DNA from 3 places in the Escherichia sp. B1147 genome. Region 2 is predicted to be linked to each of the others. Evidence: predicted binding sites of a transcription regulator. Region 2 holds the regulator's gene; each other region holds the start of a gene.

Evidence for each region. Region 2 encodes Fur, which represses iron uptake genes when iron is present. Its sites were predicted from a motif close to ATAATAATGAGAACNACTATCAA; they were not measured.
Region 1: sufA (Fe-S cluster assembly scaffold SufA) is a predicted target of Fur. The motif match lies at 2,495-2,517, and genes of this name have one in related genera.
Region 3: efeU (iron uptake transporter permease EfeU) is a predicted target of Fur. The motif match lies at 2,156-2,178, and genes of this name have one in related genera.

What each region holds. Positions count from the first base shown of each region.
Region 1 covers NZ_LFHY01000017.1:150,392-157,029, forward strand. The annotation lists gene sufC (Fe-S cluster assembly ATPase SufC) at 1-582, opposite strand, end outside; gene sufB (Fe-S cluster assembly protein SufB) at 592-2,079, opposite strand; gene sufA (Fe-S cluster assembly scaffold SufA) at 2,088-2,456, opposite strand; gene A9180_RS18735 (YdiH family protein) at 3,009-3,197, opposite strand; gene menI (1,4-dihydroxy-2-naphthoyl-CoA hydrolase) at 3,296-3,706, opposite strand; gene A9180_RS18745 (FAD-binding and (Fe-S)-binding domain-containing protein) at 3,703-6,638, opposite strand, start outside.
Region 2 covers NZ_LFHY01000012.1:73,215-79,852, forward strand. The annotation lists gene kdpE (two-component system response regulator KdpE) at 1-250, shown strand, start outside; gene pgm (phosphoglucomutase (alpha-D-glucose-1,6-bisphosphate-dependent)) at 426-2,066, opposite strand; gene seqA (replication initiation negative regulator SeqA) at 2,095-2,640, opposite strand; gene ybfF (esterase) at 2,825-3,589, shown strand; gene ybfE (LexA regulated protein) at 3,729-4,022, shown strand; gene fldA (flavodoxin FldA) at 4,162-4,692, shown strand; gene uof (fur leader peptide) at 4,902-4,988, shown strand; gene fur (ferric iron uptake transcriptional regulator) at 4,981-5,427, shown strand; gene chiQ (ChiQ/YbfN family lipoprotein) at 5,693-6,025, opposite strand; gene chiP (chitoporin ChiP) at 6,075-6,638, opposite strand, start outside.
Region 3 covers NZ_LFHY01000011.1:132,163-138,800, reverse strand. The annotation lists gene efeB (iron uptake transporter deferrochelatase/peroxidase subunit) at 1-77, opposite strand, end outside; gene efeO (iron uptake system protein EfeO) at 83-1,210, opposite strand; gene efeU (iron uptake transporter permease EfeU) at 1,268-2,098, opposite strand; gene putP (sodium/proline symporter PutP) at 2,318-3,826, opposite strand; gene A9180_RS10110 (hypothetical protein) at 3,988-4,191, opposite strand; gene putA (trifunctional transcriptional regulator/proline dehydrogenase/L-glutamate gamma-semialdehyde dehydrogenase) at 4,249-6,638, shown strand, end outside.

The sequences.
Region 1 (6,638 bases), on a different contig from region 2:
GCCATCACGCAGCGAGTTCACGCCATCGGCAACCACTTTTAATGCATCGATATCCAGCCCGGAGTCCGACTCATCAAGAATGCATAACTCCGGCTCCAGCACTGCCATTTGCAAAATATCGTTGCGCTTTTTCTCGCCACCGGAAAAACCAACGTTTACCGAACGGGTTAATAAATCTTCCGGCATCTTCAGCAAGGCAATTTTTTCTTCCATCAAATCCTGAAAATCGAAGCGGTCGAGCGTTTCCTGACCGCGATAACTACGCACCGCATTGAGCGCCGTTTGCAGGAAAAACTGGTTACTGACGCCAGGGATCTCCACCGGATACTGGAAGGCCATAAAGATGCCTTCGCCCGCGCGATCTTCCGGCGACAACGCAAGCAAATCTTTGCCTTTAAACTCAACTGTGCCGTCCGTCACTTCATAATCTTCGCGCCCGGCAAGCGTTGCCGATAAGGTACTTTTACCCGAACCGTTTGGTCCCATAATGGCGTGAACTTCGCCGGGACGAACGTCGAGGCTTAATCCGCGCAGGATAGCTTTATCTTCCACGCTGACATGTAAATCTTTAATACTTAACATATTTATTCCTTATCCGACGCTGTGTTCAAGGCTGATGGCGAGGAGTTTTTGTGCTTCAACGGCAAATTCCAGTGGCAGTTCCGAGAACACATCTTTGCAGAAACCGTTAACAATCATCGAGATGGCGTCCTCTTCGCTGATTCCGCGCTGCAGGCAGTAAAACAGTTGATCTTCGCCAATGCGCGACGTAGTTGCCTCGTGCTCCAGTTGCGCACTGTTGTTACGGCACTCGACATACGGGAAAGTATGCGCCCCACAGTTGGCGCCAATCAGCATTGAGTCGCACTGCGTGAAGTTGCGCGCATTGGTCGCCGTCGGCATGATTTTCACTAATCCGCGATAGCTGTTCTGGCTGTGCCCGGCGGAGATCCCTTTCGAGATAATGGTCGATTTAGTGTTTTTACCGATGTGGATCATCTTAGTGCCGGTATCAGCCTGCTGATGACCGCTGGTCAGCGCCACCGAGTAAAACTCACCGATGGAGTTATCGCCGCGCAAAATGCAGCTGGGATATTTCCACGTAATGGCTGAACCGGTTTCTGATTGCGTCCACGACATTTTGCTGTTTTCCCCTTCGCACAAAGCTCGCTTGGTGACGAAGTTGAGAATACCGCCAGTGTTGTTATCGCCAGGGAACCAGTTTTGCACCGTGGAATATTTCACCTCGGCATTTTTATGGATGATGACTTCCACCACCGCCGCGTGTAGCTGGTAGCTATCACGCACTGGGGCAGAACAGCCTTCAATGTAGCTGACGTAGCTGTCTTCGTCGGCTACCAGAATGGTGCGCTCAAACTGCCCGGTTTTTTCCGCGTTAATGCGGAAATAGGTGGAAAGCTCCATCGGGCAGCGCACGCCTTTAGGCACATAAATAAACGTACCGTCAGAGGCTACCGCCGCATTGAGCGCGGCAAAAAAGTTGTCATTCCCCGGCACCACGGTGCCGAGATATTTACGCACCAGTTCCGGATGGTCGTGAATCGCCTCACCAAAGGAACAGAAGATAATTCCCTGCTCCGCCAGTTTTTCACGATAAGTGGTGGCAACCGAAACCGAGTCGAAAATGGCATCCACCGCCACCTCTTTGCCTTCCCGCACGGGAACGCCTAGCTGCTCAAACGCCGCCTCCACCTCTTTACTTAAAAAGGCGTTCGCGCCAGTTTGCTGCACCGCGCCAGGTTCCGACGCACAAGTATCGTCACAATTACCGCACGACGGTGCCGAGTAATAGCTGTAATCCTGATAATTCAGCTTGTCGTAGTGCGCTTTCAGCCAGTGCGGCTCTTCCATCTCCAGCCATGCACGATAGGCGTTGAGACGAAACTCCAGCATCCACTCCGGCTCATTACGCTTCGCTGAAATTGCACGCACCACCTCTTCGTTTATCCCCTTTGCCAGCTCATCAGTGGCTAACTGGGTAAAGAATCCTTCTTTATAATTCAGCGGGCCGCCGGTCCAGGTTTTGACATCGTCAGTTGCTTCAGTATTACGAGACATAGTACCGCCTATACCCCAAAGCTTTCGCCACAGCCACATTCATTCTGGGCTTTCGGGTTGTGAAATTTGAATATCTGATTGAGTCCTTCGCGAACGAAATCGACTTCCGTGCCATCAATAAACGGCATCGCTTGCAGCGGGACGAACAGCTTCGCGCCGTCACGTTCAAACAGCAGATCGTCTTTCTCTGGCTCACTGACGCTGTCGAGTACATAGCCAAAGCCCGCGCAGCCCGTTTGCTTCACGCCTAAGCGCACGCCGACCATGCCCGACTGCTTCTCTACCAGTTCACGGATATGCGCCGCGGCTGCGGGTGTTAACGTTAAGCCTTGCCAGGCGAAATCCTCTGGATTAAACGTTCCTGAATGCATGTCCATCGATTTACCTCACTTCATCGCTTTCAGAGGATAACAGCATGTTAGTGATAATGATTATCAGTTCAACCCAGCAAGCGCAGGGGCTTTACCATAAAACATGCTTTTTGCCTGCATTTAATAAGCATAGACCCTGATGAGAGGGTTAACAGGCTCGCTAAGAATTAGGTATCTCATTGTTAGATAATGATTATTACTGAAGGAGCGTTAAGGCTGTGATGGAAAAGAAAAAGTTGTATCGAAAATGACTATTTAAGAGATAGGTAAAAAAGTGGCGAGTTCAGAAATAAAAAAATCCTTAAGTCTGTGCATTACAGGCTTAAGGATTTCTACCCCATCCGGCGCTTATCTCCGGCACTCATATGGCTTAGCTCTTGAAGGGGCGATAAGAATAATCTCATAAGACCGGGTCGCCGTTTTAACACAAACTGCGATTTGTATTATTTTTGAGCAAAATCAGGCAGGTAACAACAGGAGGACAGTCAGAGAGCAATCGTCAGACCTGGACAGATGTTAATCCAGGTCGATGAGCATTCAGACTCTGTTCAGTAGCGATTAATGCACGCCCAGACGCCAGGCGAAGTAGATTTCTTCTTTCAGTTCCGCAGAAGAGAGGGTAAGCAGGTCAGCAAATTCAAGTTCTAGTTGTTTCAGACGCTTGAGATATTGAGCGGGTGAAAGATTGCTTTGGTCACGGCGTAAAAATTCGATAGCCAACTGGGTGGGATTAAGTTGAGTAGACATAGCATCCTCGCTTTAGACAAGACCTGCACAGTATACCACCGTTTACTGCGCAGATAATAACCAAAAGCAATATGCATCACACTTTTCTGGTGACAACGTCACAAAATGGCGGTCGTCAATCTTGACGAACAGCACAAACGCCCTTTCTCATCGAAGATTTCTACCTGCCATACCTGATGCCGTGAACCGAGATGCAGTGGCTTACAAACGCCGCGTACCCGCCCTTCTCGTGCCGAGCGAACATGGTTAGCATTGATTTCCAGGCCAACGACTTTTTGCTCGCCTTCGGTACATAAATACCCGGCAACGGAACCAATACTTTCAGCCAGCACCACAGACGCCCCGCCATGTAGCAGCCCAAAAGGCTGCTTTGTCCGCGAGTCTACCGGCATTGTTGCTTCCAGCGTTTCATCACCAATATGTTCAAAACGAATATCCAGAAGCCCCACCATGTTTCCTTCACCCATGGCATTCAGTGCTTCAAGGGTGATTTTACGTTTCCATATCATTTAATAATCTCCAGTAATGCCTGCACGGGATGGCGTACCCCCGTCCCTTCAACCCGTTTAACCTGGCTGCGGCAAGAATACCCGGTCGCCAGACAGCGATTACGCGGCAGTCTTTGCATCGCCTGATGCCAGGATAATTCATATATCCCGAGCGAGTTTTTATGGTTTTTCGCTTCATGTCCGTAAGTTCCCGCCATGCCGCAGCAACCCACGCTGACATTTTCCAGCTTCGCGCCAAAACGGGCAAATATCGCGGCCCATTGCGCTGGCGCGCCAGGCAAAGCGGTAACTTCGGTACAGTGACCGAAGAAATACCACGGCTCGCCGCTTACCGCGGTAACAGGCTGTGATTCAAGCGCACTCGCCAGCCATTCATTCGCCAGCAATACATTGAAATTCCCACGATCTTCGCCCAGCGTAAGTTTATATTCATCGCGATAACAAAGCACCAGTGCCGGATCGACACCTACCATTGGCATTCCCAGTTTCGCCATGCGGTTGAGGAAATCCGCCGTCTTTTTCGCCGTCTTCGCGAAGCGATTCAGGAAGCCTTTAATATGCTGCGCTTTACCATTCGGTGAGAAGGGCAGTAACACCGGCTGGAAACCTAATTTTTCGACCAGACGGACAAAATCCGCAACCACTTGCGCATCGTAATAACTGGTGAAAGGATCCTGCACTACAAGCACCGTGCGGGCTCTCTCCTCTGCACTGAGCGCTTCGAGCTGTTCCAGCGTCATGTTTGCCGAGCGATGCCCCACCATTTGTTGCTGTAACGACGGCACTGAAAGCAGCGGCAAGTCGACCATACCGATGTGTTTTTCCGAGAGTTTTCGCACCAGCGGCTGGTTTATGAAAAAGTTAAACGTCTTTGGCGCACGCGCCATCAGCGGCGCGTAACTTTCAACCGTTGCCACCAGATGGTCGCGTAATGGGCGTAGATAACGCGTGTGATAGAGTTGCAGGAAACGAGAGCGAAACTCCGGTACGTCAATTTTGATCGGACACTGAGTCGAACACGCTTTACAGGCCAGGCAACCCGACATCGCCTCTTTCACTTCGTGCGAGAAGTCATATTCGCCTTTATTTGCATGCCAGCTGTTGCGCGTGCGGGCAATTAACGTACGCAAGCTGACCCCAGACGCTGGTAGCTCTTGCTCCAGTTTTAGTGGGTCAACACCGCGATCCGCCAGCAAACGTAACCATTCACGCACCAGCGTTGCGCGCCCTTTCGGTGAATGAATTCGGTTCTGAGTAATTTTCATTGACGGACACATCGGACTGCGGGCATCAAAGTTGAAGCACAAACCGTTGCCATTACATTCTATAGCCCCGCGCCACTGCTGACGTACCGCGATGGGGATCTGGCGGTCATACGTGCCACGCTTCACCGCGTCCACTTTCATCATTGGCGCGTCAATACCTTCTGGCGGGCAGATTTTCCCAGGGTTTAGTCGGTTATGCGGATCAAACGCCGCTTTAACCTTGCGCAGTTCTGCGAAAAGTTCCTCACCAAAAAACGCCGGACTGTATTCGGCACGAAAACCTTTGCCGTGCTCGCCCCACAACAAACCACCGTATTTTGCAGTAAGCGCCACCACGTCATCAGAGATTTGCTTCATCAGGATCTCTTGTTGCGGATCGCACATATCCAGCGCCGGACGGACGTGCAAGACACCAGCGTCGACATGACCAAACATGCCATAACTTAAGCCGTGGCTGTCGAGCAGCGCGCGAAATTCAGCAATATAATCCGCCAGATGCTCCGGCGGCACGCAGGTATCTTCGGCAAATGGAATCGGTTTGGCTGCGCCTTTGGCATTACCGAGCAGACCGACGGCTTTTTTGCGCATTGCATAAATACGCTCAACACCAGCCAGCTCACTGCACACCTGCCAGCCGATCACCCCCGCCTGCTGACTGGCAATCAGTTCATCCAGCCGCGCACAGAGCGCATTTACCCGCTCGTCAATCAGCGCCTCATCATCTCCGGCAAATTCAACAATGTTCAGCCCGAGCATCTCTTTGTCTGGCACATTGGTAATCAACTCGCTGACGGAATGCCAGACAATATCTTCCCGCGCCAGATTCAGCACTTTTGAATCCACCGTCTCTACCGAAAGCGCACGCGCCTCAACCATAAACGGCGCGTTACGCAGCGCGGAGTCAAAAGAGTCATATTTGACGTTCACCAGACGGCGCACTTTAGGCAGACGAGTAATATCCAGTCGCGCTTCGGTAATAAAGGCCAGCGTCCCTTCTGATCCGGTCAGAATGCGCGTCAGGTCGAACTCGGTCATGTCATCGTTAAAGACATGGCGTAGGTCATAACCGGTAAGAAAGCGGTTAAGTTTGGGGAATTTGTCGATGATTAACTGGCGTTGCTGGCGGCAGCGTTGATAAACAGTGTTGTAGATCCGCCCGATAGCGGTATTGGTTTTACCTAACGTTTCAGCCAGTTCGACGGGTAAAGGTTGCGTATCGAGAATATCGCCCCCCAACAACACCGCTCTCACGCCCAGCACGTGATCTGACGTTTTGCCATAGACCAGCGAACCCTGGCCGGAAGCATCGGTATTGATCATCCCGCCGAGCGTTGCCCGGTTGCTGGTCGAAAGTTCTGGCGCAAAAAAGTAGCCAAATGGTTTCAGGTACTGATTCAGTTGATCTTTAATCACACCTGCTTCAACGCGCACCCAGCCCTCTTCAGGATTAATTTCAATGATGCGGTTCATATGGCGGGACATATCGACAATAATCCCCTGGTTGAGCGCCTGGCCGTTAGTGCCAGTACCGCCGCCGCGCGGGGTGAAGATTAGCGATGTATAGCGTTCCTGCGCGGCCAGACGGGCAATTAACGCCACATCGGCGGTGGAACGCGGAAATACCACCGCATCGGGGAGAAGTTGGTAAATACTGTTGTCGGTCGACA
Region 2 (6,638 bases):
TCACCGTGGCGAAGAAGAAGTGCATTTAACGCCGATAGAATTCCGTCTGCTGGCCGTGCTGCTCAACAACGCCGGAAAAGTACTCACCCAGCGCCAGTTACTCAACCAGGTGTGGGGACCAAACGCGGTCGAACACAGTCACTATTTGCGTATTTATATGGGGCATCTGCGTCAAAAACTGGAACAAGATCCGGCTCGTCCTCGCCATTTTATTACCGAAACCGGGATTGGGTATCGGTTTATGCTTTAGGGGGCTGAATTGCCGGATGCGGCGAAAATGCCTTATCCGGCTTACAAAATCTCGCAAATTCAATATATTGCACTATCTTCGTAGGCCTGGTAAGCGTAGCGCATCAGGCAGTTATGTGTTTGTTATAAGTAAAAAGGGCGATCTTCCGACCGCCCTTTTTTATTACTTTCTGTGATTACGCGTTTTTCAGAACTTCGCTAACAATCTCAACCGCTTCTTTCTCGATCTGCTTGCGATGTTCCTCACCAAGGAAGCTTTCGCAATAAATCTTGTATGCGTCTTCCGTGCCTGACGGACGCGCGGCGAACCAGCCGTTGTCGGTCATCACTTTCAGGCCGCCGATAGAAGCACCGTTGCCAGGCGCTGCGGTCAGGCGCGCGGTGATCGGGTCGCCTGCCAGAGTGCTGGCGCTCACCATTTCTGGAGACAGCTTAGACAGTGCCGCTTTTTGTGCAGAAGTCGCGGCTGCCTGCAAACGGTTGTAGCTCGGCGCACCAAAGCGTTTTGCCAGTTCGTTGTAGTGTTCCTGCGGGTTCTTACCGGTGACAGCGGTGATTTCCGCCGCCAGCAGACACATGATGATGCCGTCTTTATCGGTTGACCACGGCGTACCGTCGAAACGCAGGAACGACGCGCCCGCGCTCTCTTCGCCGCCAAAGCCAAAGCTGCCGTCGAACAGACCATCAACAAACCATTTGAAACCTACCGGGACTTCTACCAGCTTGCGGCCCAAGTCATTGACCACGCGGTCAATCATCGCAGAAGAAACCAGCGTTTTACCGACGGCAACATCTTTGCCCCACTGCGGACGATGCTGGAACAGGTAGTTGATTGCCACCGCCAGGTAGTGGTTCGGATTCATCAAACCTGCTGGAGTGACGATACCGTGACGGTCATAATCCGGGTCGTTAGCAAACGCCAGGTCGAACTTATCACGCAGTGCCAGCAGGCCCGCCATCGCACACTCGGAGGAGCAGTCCATACGGATCGCACCGTCTTTATCAAGGTGCATAAAGCGGAACGTTTGATCGACCTGATCGTTAACGATGGTCAGGTTGAGGTTGTAATACTCGCCAATGCGCTTCCAGTATTCGATACCTGAACCGCCCAGCGGATCGACTCCCAACGTCAGGCCCGCTTTCTGAATCGCCGCCATATCGACGATATCCGCCAGACCTTCTACGAACGGTTGCACCAGATCTTGCTCTTTCACATGACCGGATGCCATCGCTTCGTCGAGGGAGATACGCTTCACGCCTTTCAGGCCATCGGTCAGCAGTGCGTTAGCTCTGTCTTCCACCACTTTGGTGACGTTGGTATCAGCCGGGCCGCCATTTGGCGGGTTGTATTTGATACCACCATCTTCCGGCGGGTTATGGGACGGCGTAATCACGATACCATCGGCCAGCGGCCCACCTTTTTTATTGTGAACCAGAATGGCGTTAGAGACGGCAGGCGTCGGAGTGAAGCCATTGTTTTCCTGCACAATAACGTCTACCCCGTTCGCTGCCAGCACTTCCAGTACAGAAATAAACGCAGGTTCGGACAGGGCGTGAGTATCTTTACCCACATAGCAAGGGCCAGTGATGCCGTTTTTCGCCCGTTCTTCGGCAATCGCCTGAGCAATAGCCAGAATGTGCGGCTCGTTAAAGCTATGGCGCGCTGCACTGCCACGGTGACCGGAAGTACCGAATTTCACCGCGTGCTCCGCATTCCCTGCTTCTGGTTTCAGTACATAATATTGCGCCGTCAGTTGGGCGACGTTTATCAAATCACTCTGCTGTGCAGGTTGACCTGCACGATTGTGGATTGCCATTGCTTTGTCCTTTATCTGCAACGTTGTTTTAAATTGTCCCGCAAACCTTTTCAATCAATTCCGCCGGGAATTGCATCGACTGCATGATGTGTTCAATCATGCTGCATTTACGGCCAGTGTTAGTGTTGGTGATCACCCAATACGGCGTGCCTGGCACATGCTTCGGCTTGGTCTGATTACCATTTTTCAGCAGCGTCTGTTCATCTGCTGCAAAGTAAACGCGCGTGCGGCCGTGCAACGATTCCGTTGCCTCGGCAAACGCCTGGGCGTCAAGAGAATATAGTGTAGACAACAACAGCATAAAGCGGTTGACCGCGCGCTTCTGCTCTGCGTATTCATCGGAAAGCAGAAGTTCACGCATTGCGCGTACTTTGTCTTTAATCGTTTTGATCGGCTTCGCTTCGACGATAGCAGGCGACGCAATGCGAACCTCTTTCGTCACCGGAGCAGCAGGCTGTGATGCGGCGGAAAATTTCAACATACGCCGTAAAATGTCGGATGCGCTCTCGCCGATATGCTTAGTGTGGCTGGCAATATAGCTGTAGAGTTCATCATCAACTTCAATCGTTTTCATCTTAATCCAGTGCGGTGTCTTAGCTGAATACAAGTCGCCGGGAGTATATGAATAAATCCCGGCAGCGGATAGCGTCAAGCCTGGCGTGCAGAAAAAATCGGATTAAACCTTATTTATTGCAGCCCTGTGGCACAATGGTCAACATAATACCCTAACCCAACTACACGAAAAAAAGAACTTTGCCATGAAATTGAATATCCGCGCGCAATCTGCACAAAATCAGCATAATAATTCTCCCATCGTCCTCGTCCACGGGTTGTTTGGCAGCCTTGACAATCTCGGCGTGCTGGCGCGCGACCTGGTAAACGATCACAATATCATCCAGGTTGATATGCGTAACCACGGACTTTCGCCTCGAGATCCGCACATGAATTACCCGGCGATGGCCCAGGATCTTGTTGATACTCTGGATGCGCTGCAGATCGATAAGGCGACATTTATTGGTCATTCAATGGGTGGTAAAGCTGTGATGGCACTGACCGCGTTGGCGCCCGACCGCATCGAGAAACTGGTAGCGATCGATATCGCGCCGGTGGATTATCACGTACGCCGTCATGATGAAATTTTCGCAGCTATCAACGCGGTCAGTGGCTCCGACGCGCAAACGCGCCAACAGGCCGCTGCTGTGATGCGCCAATATATTAATGAAGAGGGCGTGATTCAATTCCTGCTGAAATCTTTTGTTGACGGTGAGTGGCGTTTTAACGTGCCAGTATTATGGGATCAGTATCCACATATTGTTGGCTGGGAGAAAATTCCGGCATGGAACCACCCAGCTCTGTTTATTCCTGGCGGCAATTCCCCGTATGTTACTGAACAGTATCGTGATGATTTGCTGGCGCAATTCCCGCAAGCACGAGCGCATGTTATTGCAGGCGCGGGTCATTGGGTACACGCAGAAAAACCAGATGCTGTGCTGCGGGCTATCCGTCGCTATCTTAATGATTAACGCAACTGATTAAAAACCCAGCGTCCGCGCGGCATTCCGCGCGTGGGCGTTGGCGAGATTCCTCACGCTGTTGTATTATGGCGGGCTATCCATCCGGGCAGGCGCCTGGCTGATTGTTTCCCCCGAAGTCACCAAGATCATGGCCAAAGAACAAACGGACCGTACGACATTAGATCTGTTCGCGCACGAGCGTCGACCGGGACGACCGAAAACCAATCCGCTTTCGCGCGATGAACAGCTGCGTATTAATAAACGCAATCAGCTAAAACGCGACAAAGTACGTGGCCTTAAGCGTGTCGAACTGAAGCTGAATGCGGAAGCTGTCGAGGCGCTGAACGAGCTGGCGGAGTCACGTAATATGAGCCGTAGCGAACTGATCGAAGAGATATTGATGCAGCAACTGGCGGCGCTGCGTAATCAGGGCATCGTTTAATTATCCACTTTCGTGTAGCACAGTGTGCAGTCCTGCTCGTTTGCTGATTCCGCAAGACTGCCTGTTCTGCTATGATTGCCTTTATCCGTGGGCAATTTGCCACCCCCATTTCAATAAGTTTCAAGAGGTTATTTCACTCATGGCTATCACTGGCATCTTTTTCGGCAGCGACACCGGTAATACCGAAAATATCGCAAAAATGATTCAAAAACAGCTTGGTAAAGACGTTGCCGATGTCCATGACATTGCAAAAAGCAGCAAAGAAGATCTGGAAGCTTATGACATTCTGCTGCTGGGCATCCCAACCTGGTACTATGGCGAAGCACAGTGTGACTGGGACGACTTCTTCCCGACTCTCGAAGAAATTGATTTCAATGGTAAACTGGTTGCACTGTTTGGCTGTGGCGACCAGGAAGATTACGCAGAATATTTCTGCGACGCCTTAGGCACCATTCGTGACATCATTGAACCGCGCGGCGCGACCATCGTCGGTCACTGGCCAACTGCGGGCTACCATTTCGAAGCATCAAAAGGTCTGGCGGATGATGACCATTTTGTCGGCCTGGCTATCGACGAAGACCGTCAGCCAGAACTGACCGCCGAGCGTGTAGAAAAATGGGTAAAACAAATTTCTGAAGAACTGCATCTCGACGAAATTATCAATGCCTGATGTACTGCGGTGTAGACTCATGTCTACGCCGTATTAATAGATAATGCCAATCAAAATAATTGCTACAAATTTGTAACTTTTGCCGGTGTGCCTGTACAATGTCCCGGTATTCAAGTGGCCTTGCCAACGTAAATGTAAGCTATGCCACGTTTTTATTAACAATATTTGCCAGGGACTTGTGGTTTTCATTTAGGCGTGGCAAATCTATAATGATACGCATTATCTCAAGAGCAAATTCTGTCACTTCTTTTAATGAAGTGAACCGCTTAGTAACAGGACAGATTCCGCATGACTGATAACAATACCGCCCTAAAGAAAGCTGGCCTGAAAGTGACGCTTCCACGTTTAAAAATCTTGGAAGTTCTTCAGGAGCCGGACAACCATCACGTCAGTGCGGAAGATTTATACAAACGACTGATCGATATGGGTGAAGAAATTGGTCTGGCTACGGTATATCGCGTACTGAACCAGTTTGACGACGCCGGTATCGTCACCCGCCACAATTTTGAAGGCGGTAAATCCGTATTTGAACTGACCCAACAACATCACCACGATCACCTGATCTGCCTCGACTGCGGAAAGGTTATTGAATTTAGTGATGAATCTATCGAAGCGCGTCAGCGTGAAATCGCCGCGAAGCATGGCATTCGCCTGACTAACCACAGTCTTTATCTCTACGGTCACTGCGCCGAAGGCGATTGCCGCGAAGATGAGCACGCGCACGAAGGCAAATAAGTCAGCCTGAATGAGAAAAAGCCAACCTGCGGGTTGGCTTTTTATTATTGGCATAGTGCGATTTGTTCGTGCCGGATGCGGCGTGAACGCCTTATCCAGCCTACAAATCCTCTCAAATTCAATATATTGCACGAAAAGGTAGGCCTGATAAGCGCAGCGCATCAGGCAATTTAGCATTTACCATAAGTCTCAAGCCAACCTGCGGGTTGGCTTTTTTATACAAAGGAAATAAGAAAAGCGAGAGTTACAGTCTGCGTTTTTTTCTTTACTGTGTAGCGTTATTACTGCGAATTTCCTGCCAGACCTTATCACAATCGGCTTTCACCGCCTGGTCGTTGCCAGTTTGCGTCGCGCGTAGGCACTCCTGATAATCCAGCACGCGTACACTTTCCTGGTTGGCAAACTGCTGATGCTGTTTCTCTTTCTTCAGCTCATTTAACACACTCTGGCAGGCTTCAATTTTTTCTGGCGAGCCTTGTGCGGTGTTGATACAGGCGCTGTACGCCTCTTTCAGGCGGCTATCTTCCTGTGGCGCGGTTGATTGCGCACAAGCCACCAGACCCGATGCCATCATGGCGATGAGAATCAGTTTTTTCATAGCGAATTCCTCAAACGTGCGGCAGGCAAAAAACCTGCCGCGTCTGGCATCAGAAAATGGTGAACGGAGCGATAACCATAAATTTCACGTCACGCTCATCCTGGAATATGTTGCCGTAACCGCCGCCCCAGCTTGGGATATCGGAGTGATTGTCGTATTCGGTGAAGTGCAGTTTGAACATCGTGCCTTTAGCGCGACCATCCTGAATGGTGTAGACCGCATCCAGACTGTAAGCAGACTCTTCGATAGTCCGGTTCTTGTCATAATACGCATCCGGACTGCTCTGCCAGGTTGCAGGTTTCGCATCCCACGCATAAACATAAGAAGCGCCGATGGCGAAGCCGGGAAGATTCCAGTTTTTCAGATCATACATCGCACCAAAGAAGACCGCTTTTTCGCCGTTGGCGTTAAAGTCAGAGCGGTTATCCCACCAGATATCCAGGCGACCGTTTGAAGAGGCGTAAGTTGGGGTCATACGTTGCAGGAAGTATCCCTGCTGCCCATCGGCTTTCACCCAGGTGCCTTCCAGGCGCAAGTCCACCACGTCAGCAGCCCGGTAGCCAAAGGTCAACGCCTGCAACCAGGCGGTGCCGTCGTAAAGATCGTTGACGCT
Region 3 (6,638 bases), on a different contig from region 2:
AGCGCCAGCGCGCCAATCCCTTTCAGTAAACGTCGGCGTGACGGTTCATTCACGCCGTTTTCATTTTCATACTGCATAAAGCTTAATCCAGTCCCAGCACACCGCGAAGTTGCGCCAGATCTTCCGCCAGCGCAGTAATCGGTCCTTTCAGCGCGTTACGGTCGGCATCGGTCAGCTTGTCGTAAGTTTCAAAACCGTCTTTGGTACGGTATTTCGCCAGAATGGTATCGACCTTTTTGAAGTTGGCATCGACTTTTGCCAGCAGTTCCGGGTTGGCTTTTTGTAGTTGTGGACGCAGCAGATCGACAATTTTCTGCGAGCCTTCAACGTTGGCCTGGAAGTCCCACAGATCGGTGTGGCTATAACGATCTTCTTCACCGCTGATTTTGCTGGCTGCCACTTCCTCAATCAGTCCGGCTGCGCCGCCGACCACTTTTGAAGGTGGGAAAGCCAGTTCACTGATGCGTTTTTGCAAATCGACCACATCGGTATAAAGCTGGTCAGCGTACTGATCCATTCCTTTGGTGGAGTTGTCGCCAAATAAGGCTTTTTCCAGACGGTGGAAACCGGTGAATTTCGGGTCGGCGGCTTTTTGCTCGTAATCATCCTCACGGGCGTCAATGCTGCCATCCAGATCGGAGAACAGTTCAGCAATCGGTTCAATCCGCTCATAGTGCTGGCGCGTCGGCGCATACAGCGCTTTCGCTTTTTCGATATCGCCCGCTTTAATAGCGTCGGTAAAAGCTTTGGTGTCGGTCACCAGCTGCTTGGTTTCCGCCGTGACATACGCTTTATATGCGGTAATTGCGCCGCCAAGACTTAACAGCGCGTCGCTTTGCGCCGCATCCGCCGTTGCCTCACCTTTAACGATCAACTTCCCTTTCGGGTTAGTCAGCAGACCGCAGGTCATATCGTATTCGCCAGGCTGTAAATTTGCCGTCATTTTCTGGCTAAAACCGGGAGCAATGTTTTCTCGCTCTTCCACCACCATCACCCCTTTGAGGATCTCCCACTCCAGCGCCTTCTGGCTGTGGTTCTGAATGATGAACTGTGTTTTCCCGGCGTTAACCGTAATGGTCATCGGTTCGCACTGTTTATCTGTCACAGTGACTTTGACCTGCGGAATATCAGCGGCGTTAGCCATAAAAGCAGAGGAGAACAGCGCAGCTACGCTCAGGTGCAGTGCGCTACGACGGAAGTTAATGGTCATGACGAGACTATCCCTTTAAAGTATGTTGTAACTAAGCAAGAATTTGCGTCGTATTCGTTACGCGGAGCGAGACGCTGTCGTTCCTGCACGTGGCGGCAGAGCAAACGCTACCAGCGCCGGGATGAGATAAATAAACCAGACGGCGACTTCGCTGACGCTCGGCGCTTCCTGATAACCAAAAATACCTTCCATCAGCGTACCGAACAGCGAGTGAGTTGAGAGCACCGCACTCATATCGAAGGCGATTTCCTGAAAGTGGTTCCACAATCCGGCTTCATGAAATGCGCGAATGGCACCTGCCGCCAGCCCTGCGGCGACGAAGAGAATAAACAGGCTGGTCCATTTGAAAAATGCGCCCAGATTCAGTCGAATACCGCCCCAGTAGAGCAGGAAACCAAGCACCACAGCCGTGGCAAGACCCAGCATTGCGCCGAGCGGGGGCCAGATCCCGACATCTTGTTGAAATGCCGCCAGCAGGAAAAAAACCGACTCCAGCCCTTCCCTTGCAACGGCAAAAAAGACCATCATCACCAGCGCCCAGCCATGATGATTTCCACGCTGCAATGCGCTATCGACTGCCTGCTCCAGTTGCACCTTGACGTTACGCGACACTTTGCGCATCCAGAAAACCATCCAGGTGAGGATCACCACAGCAATCACCGCCACGATACCTTCAAACAGCTCCTGCTCTTTTTGTGGAAATTCGCCGGTGGTTTCATTAATGAAGATGCCCAGTCCCAGGCACAACGCAGCGGCAAGCAACACGCCAATCCACATGACTCCAATCCATCGGCCTCGCTGGGTACGCTTAAGATAGCTGGCAATCAAACTGACAATCAGCGCGGCTTCAAGTCCTTCGCGCAACATAATGAGAAACGGAACAAACATGCCACCCACCCTTAAACGTTTTTCTGAGTCAATCTATGCAAAGAAAAGTAAATCACAGTGATAGTGATTATCATTACGACACAGAAAAACACAAGCAGAATGTAGTGATAATGATGAGAAAATGTAAAAATATTTTGAGAAAAAACACAGAGGGCAATCACTGATTGCCCTCTGCCTGATTCCCATTATGACGTGGGATTTTCGGTAAAACGCCTTCCCTTAGCTTTCTTGCAACCGTGACGGCGGTGCCGAATGATAGTGCGCATCGGCCTCGGCAAAGCGTTTTTGCATCGCCGCTGACGGCGCTTTACCCAGCAAACTAAACACCACAATCCCAATACTGCCGAAGATAAAGCCCGGAATAATTTCGTACAGTCCCAGCCAGCCGAACTGTTTCCAGACGATAACCGTGAGCGCGCCAATGATCATCCCCGCCAGCGATCCGTTGCGCGTCATACGTGACCACATCACCGAGAACAGCACCACCGGTCCAAACGCCGCGCCAAAGCCAGCCCACGCGTAGCTCACCAGCCCCAGCACGCGGTTTTCCGGGTTCGCTGCCAGCGCAATCGCCACCAGCGCCACCACCAGCACCATGACACGCCCTACCCACACCAGTTCTTTCTGGCTGGCATGTTTACGCAGAAACGCTTTGTACAAATCTTCAGTAATCGCACTGGAACATACCAACAACTGGCAGCTTAAGGTTGACATCACCGCCGCCAGTATCGCCGACAGCAGGATCCCGGCAATCCACGGGTTAAACAGAATTTGCGCCAGTTCGATAAACACGCGCTCGGCATTCTGATTTACTGCCCCCGCCAACGCCGGATGATCATTAAAGTAAGCAATCCCAAAGAAGCCGACAGCCACTGCCCCTGCCAGGCAGAGGATCATCCAGGTCATACTGATACGACGCGCATGGACGATGCTGTGATGAGAATCCGCCGCCATAAAACGCGCCAGAATGTGCGGCTGACCGAAGTACCCCAGCCCCCAGCCCATCAGCGAGATAATGGCGATAAAGTTCAGTCCTTTGAGCATATCAACGTTTTCAATGCTCTTTTGTTTGATAACCTCCAGCGAATCACCAAACCCGCCGACGCTGATAATGACAATGACAGGCGTCAGGATCAGCGCAAAAATCATCAGGCTGGCCTGTACAGTGTCAGTCCAGCTCACCGCGAGGAAGCCGCCAATAAAGGTATAAAGGATGGTCGCCGCTGCCCCTGCCCACAGAGCCGTTTCGTAGCTCATGCCGAAGGTGCTTTCAAACAGACGTGCGCCTGCCACAATGCCAGAGGCACAATAAATGGTGAAGAACAGCAAAATAACCAACGCGGAGATAATGCGCAAAATACGGCTTTTATCTTCAAAGCGCCCGGTGAAATAATCCGGCAGAGTTAAGGCGTTATTATTGTATTCGGTATGCACACGCAACCGCCCTGCCACCAGCTTCCAGTTGATCCACGCGCCTAATGTCAGGCCAATGGCGATCCAGCTTTCGGAAATACCGGAAAGAAAAACTGCGCCCGGCAAGCCCATTAACAGCCAGCCGCTCATGTCAGACGCACCCGCAGATAATGCCGTTACAAACGGCCCAAGGCTGCGACCGCCCAGAATATAGTCGTCGAAGTTTTTAGTTGATCGCCAGGCGATAAACCCAATCAATATCATGCCAAAGATATAGACACAAAATGTCACCAACATCGGTGTGCTAATAGCCATCTAAAGTCTCCAAAAAATTATTATCGGCAATGTCGAAACTTGCCGTTATATCTGCCACCGGAACGGGGTAACAGAGTTTATGTTTTACCAGGGCGACCGTATCCTGCCGGAAGTGCTGGTTATTCACAATCGATTTAACACATCATTTACATCAAATTTTATTACCCAGCGACACTATTTTTCATCAGGTTGCACTTCCTCACATTTTTTGCGGTTGCACCTTTCAAAAATGTTAACTGCCGCAGAGAAAAAGCCTGCATTACTTTTTTAATTCCTGTCATATCGATTTCTTTTATTAACATTTCATTCATTTTTAAGCTTGCTACGTAAGTCACATTTAACGCGGTTGCACAAAGTTGCAACATAATGGATATTTCACGATAACGTTAAGTTGCACTTTTCAGAACAACAGGAGTAATGGCATGGGAACCACCACTATGGGGGTTAAGCTGGACGACGCGACGCGTGAGCGTATTAAGTCTGCCGCAACACGCATCGATCGCACACCGCACTGGTTAATTAAGCAGGCGATTTTTTCTTATCTTGAACAGCTGGAAAACAGCGATACCTTGCCGGAACTGCCTGCGCTACTTTCTGGCGCGGCCAATGAGAGCGATGAAGCGCCGAATCCGGCAGAGGAACCACACCAGCCGTTCCTCGACTTTGCCGAGCAAATTTTGCCTCAGTCGGTTTCCCGCGCCGCCATCACCGCCGCATATCGCCGCCCGGAAAGCGAAGCGGTTTCTATGCTGCTGGAACAAGCCCGCCTGCCGCAGCCGATTGCTGAACAGGCGCACAAACTGGCGTATCAACTGGCGGATAAACTGCGTAATCAAAAAAACGCCAGTGGTCGCGCTGGCATGGTGCAGGGGTTATTGCAGGAGTTTTCACTGTCATCGCAGGAAGGCGTGGCGCTGATGTGTCTGGCGGAAGCATTGCTGCGTATTCCCGACAAAGCCACCCGTGATGCGTTAATTCGCGACAAAATCAGCAACGGTAACTGGCAGTCACACATTGGTCGTAGCCCGTCTTTGTTTGTTAATGCCGCCACCTGGGGGCTGCTGTTTACCGGCAAACTGGTTTCTACCCATAACGAAGCCAGCCTCTCCCGTTCGCTGAATCGCATTATCGGTAAGAGCGGCGAACCGCTGATCCGCAAAGGTGTGGATATGGCGATGCGCCTGATGGGCGAGCAGTTTGTCACTGGCGAAACCATCGCGGAAGCATTAGCCAATGCCCGCAAGCTTGAAGAGAAAGGTTTCCGTTACTCATACGATATGCTGGGCGAAGCCGCACTGACCGCAGCGGACGCGCAGGCGTATATGGTTTCCTACCAACAGGCGATTCACGCTATTGGTAAAGCATCCAATGGTCGCGGCATCTATGAAGGTCCGGGGATTTCAATCAAGCTGTCGGCGCTACATCCGCGTTACAGCCGCGCCCAGTATGACCGGGTAATGGAAGAGCTTTACCCGCGTCTGAAATCATTAACCTTGCTGGCACGCCAGTACGACATTGGTATCAACATTGACGCCGAAGAAACCGATCGTCTGGAGATCTCCCTCGATCTGCTGGAAAAACTCTGTTTCGAGCCAGAGCTGGCAGGCTGGAACGGTATTGGTTTTGTTATTCAGGCTTATCAGAAACGCTGCCCGCTGGTGATTGATTACCTGATTGAGCTCGCGACCCGCAGCCGTCGCCGTCTGATGATTCGTCTGGTGAAAGGCGCATATTGGGATAGTGAAATCAAGCGTGCGCAGATGGACGGCCTTGAAGGTTATCCGGTTTATACCCGCAAGGTGTACACAGACGTCTCTTATCTCGCCTGTGCGAAAAAGCTGCTGGCGGTGCCAAATCTAATCTACCCGCAGTTTGCAACGCACAACGCCCATACGCTGGCGGCGATTTACCAACTGGCGGGTCAGAATTACTACCCGGGCCAGTACGAGTTCCAGTGCCTGCATGGCATGGGCGAGCCACTGTATGAGCAGGTCACCGGGAAAATCGCTGACGGCAAACTTAACCGTCCGTGTCGTATTTATGCTCCGGTCGGCACACATGAAACGCTGCTGGCGTATCTGGTGCGTCGCCTGCTGGAAAACGGTGCCAACACCTCGTTTGTTAACCGTATTGCCGACACATCTCTGCCACTGGATGAACTGGTTGCCGATCCGGTCACTGCCGTTGAAAAAATGGCACAACAGGAAGGGCAAACTGGATTACCGCATCCGAAAATTCCACTGCCGCGTGATCTTTACGGTCACGGACGCGACAACTCGGCAGGGCTGGATCTCGCCAACGAACACCGACTGGCATCGCTTTCCTCTGCCCTGCTCAATAGTGCACTGCAAAAATGGCAGGCCTTGCCAATACTGGAACAACCGGTAGCGGCAGGTGAAATGTTACCCGTTATCAACCCGGCGGAACCGAAAGATATTGTGGGCTATGTGCGTGAAACCACGCCGCGTGAAGTGGAACAGGCACTGGAAAGTGCAGTAAATAACGCGCCAATCTGGTTTGCCACTCCTCCGGCTGAACGCGCGGCGATTTTGCATCGCGCTGCCGTGCTGATGGAAAGCCAGATGCAGCAACTGATTGGTATTCTGGTGCGTGAAGCCGGAAAAACATTCAGTAACGCCATCGCCGAAGTGCGTGAAGCCGTCGATTTTCTCCACTACTACGCCGGACAGGTGCGGGATGATTTCGCTAACGAAACTCATCGTCCATTAGGGCCTGTGGTGTGTATCAGTCCGTGGAACTTCCCGCTGGCGATTTTCACCGGGCAGATCGCCGCCGCACTGGCGGCGGGTAA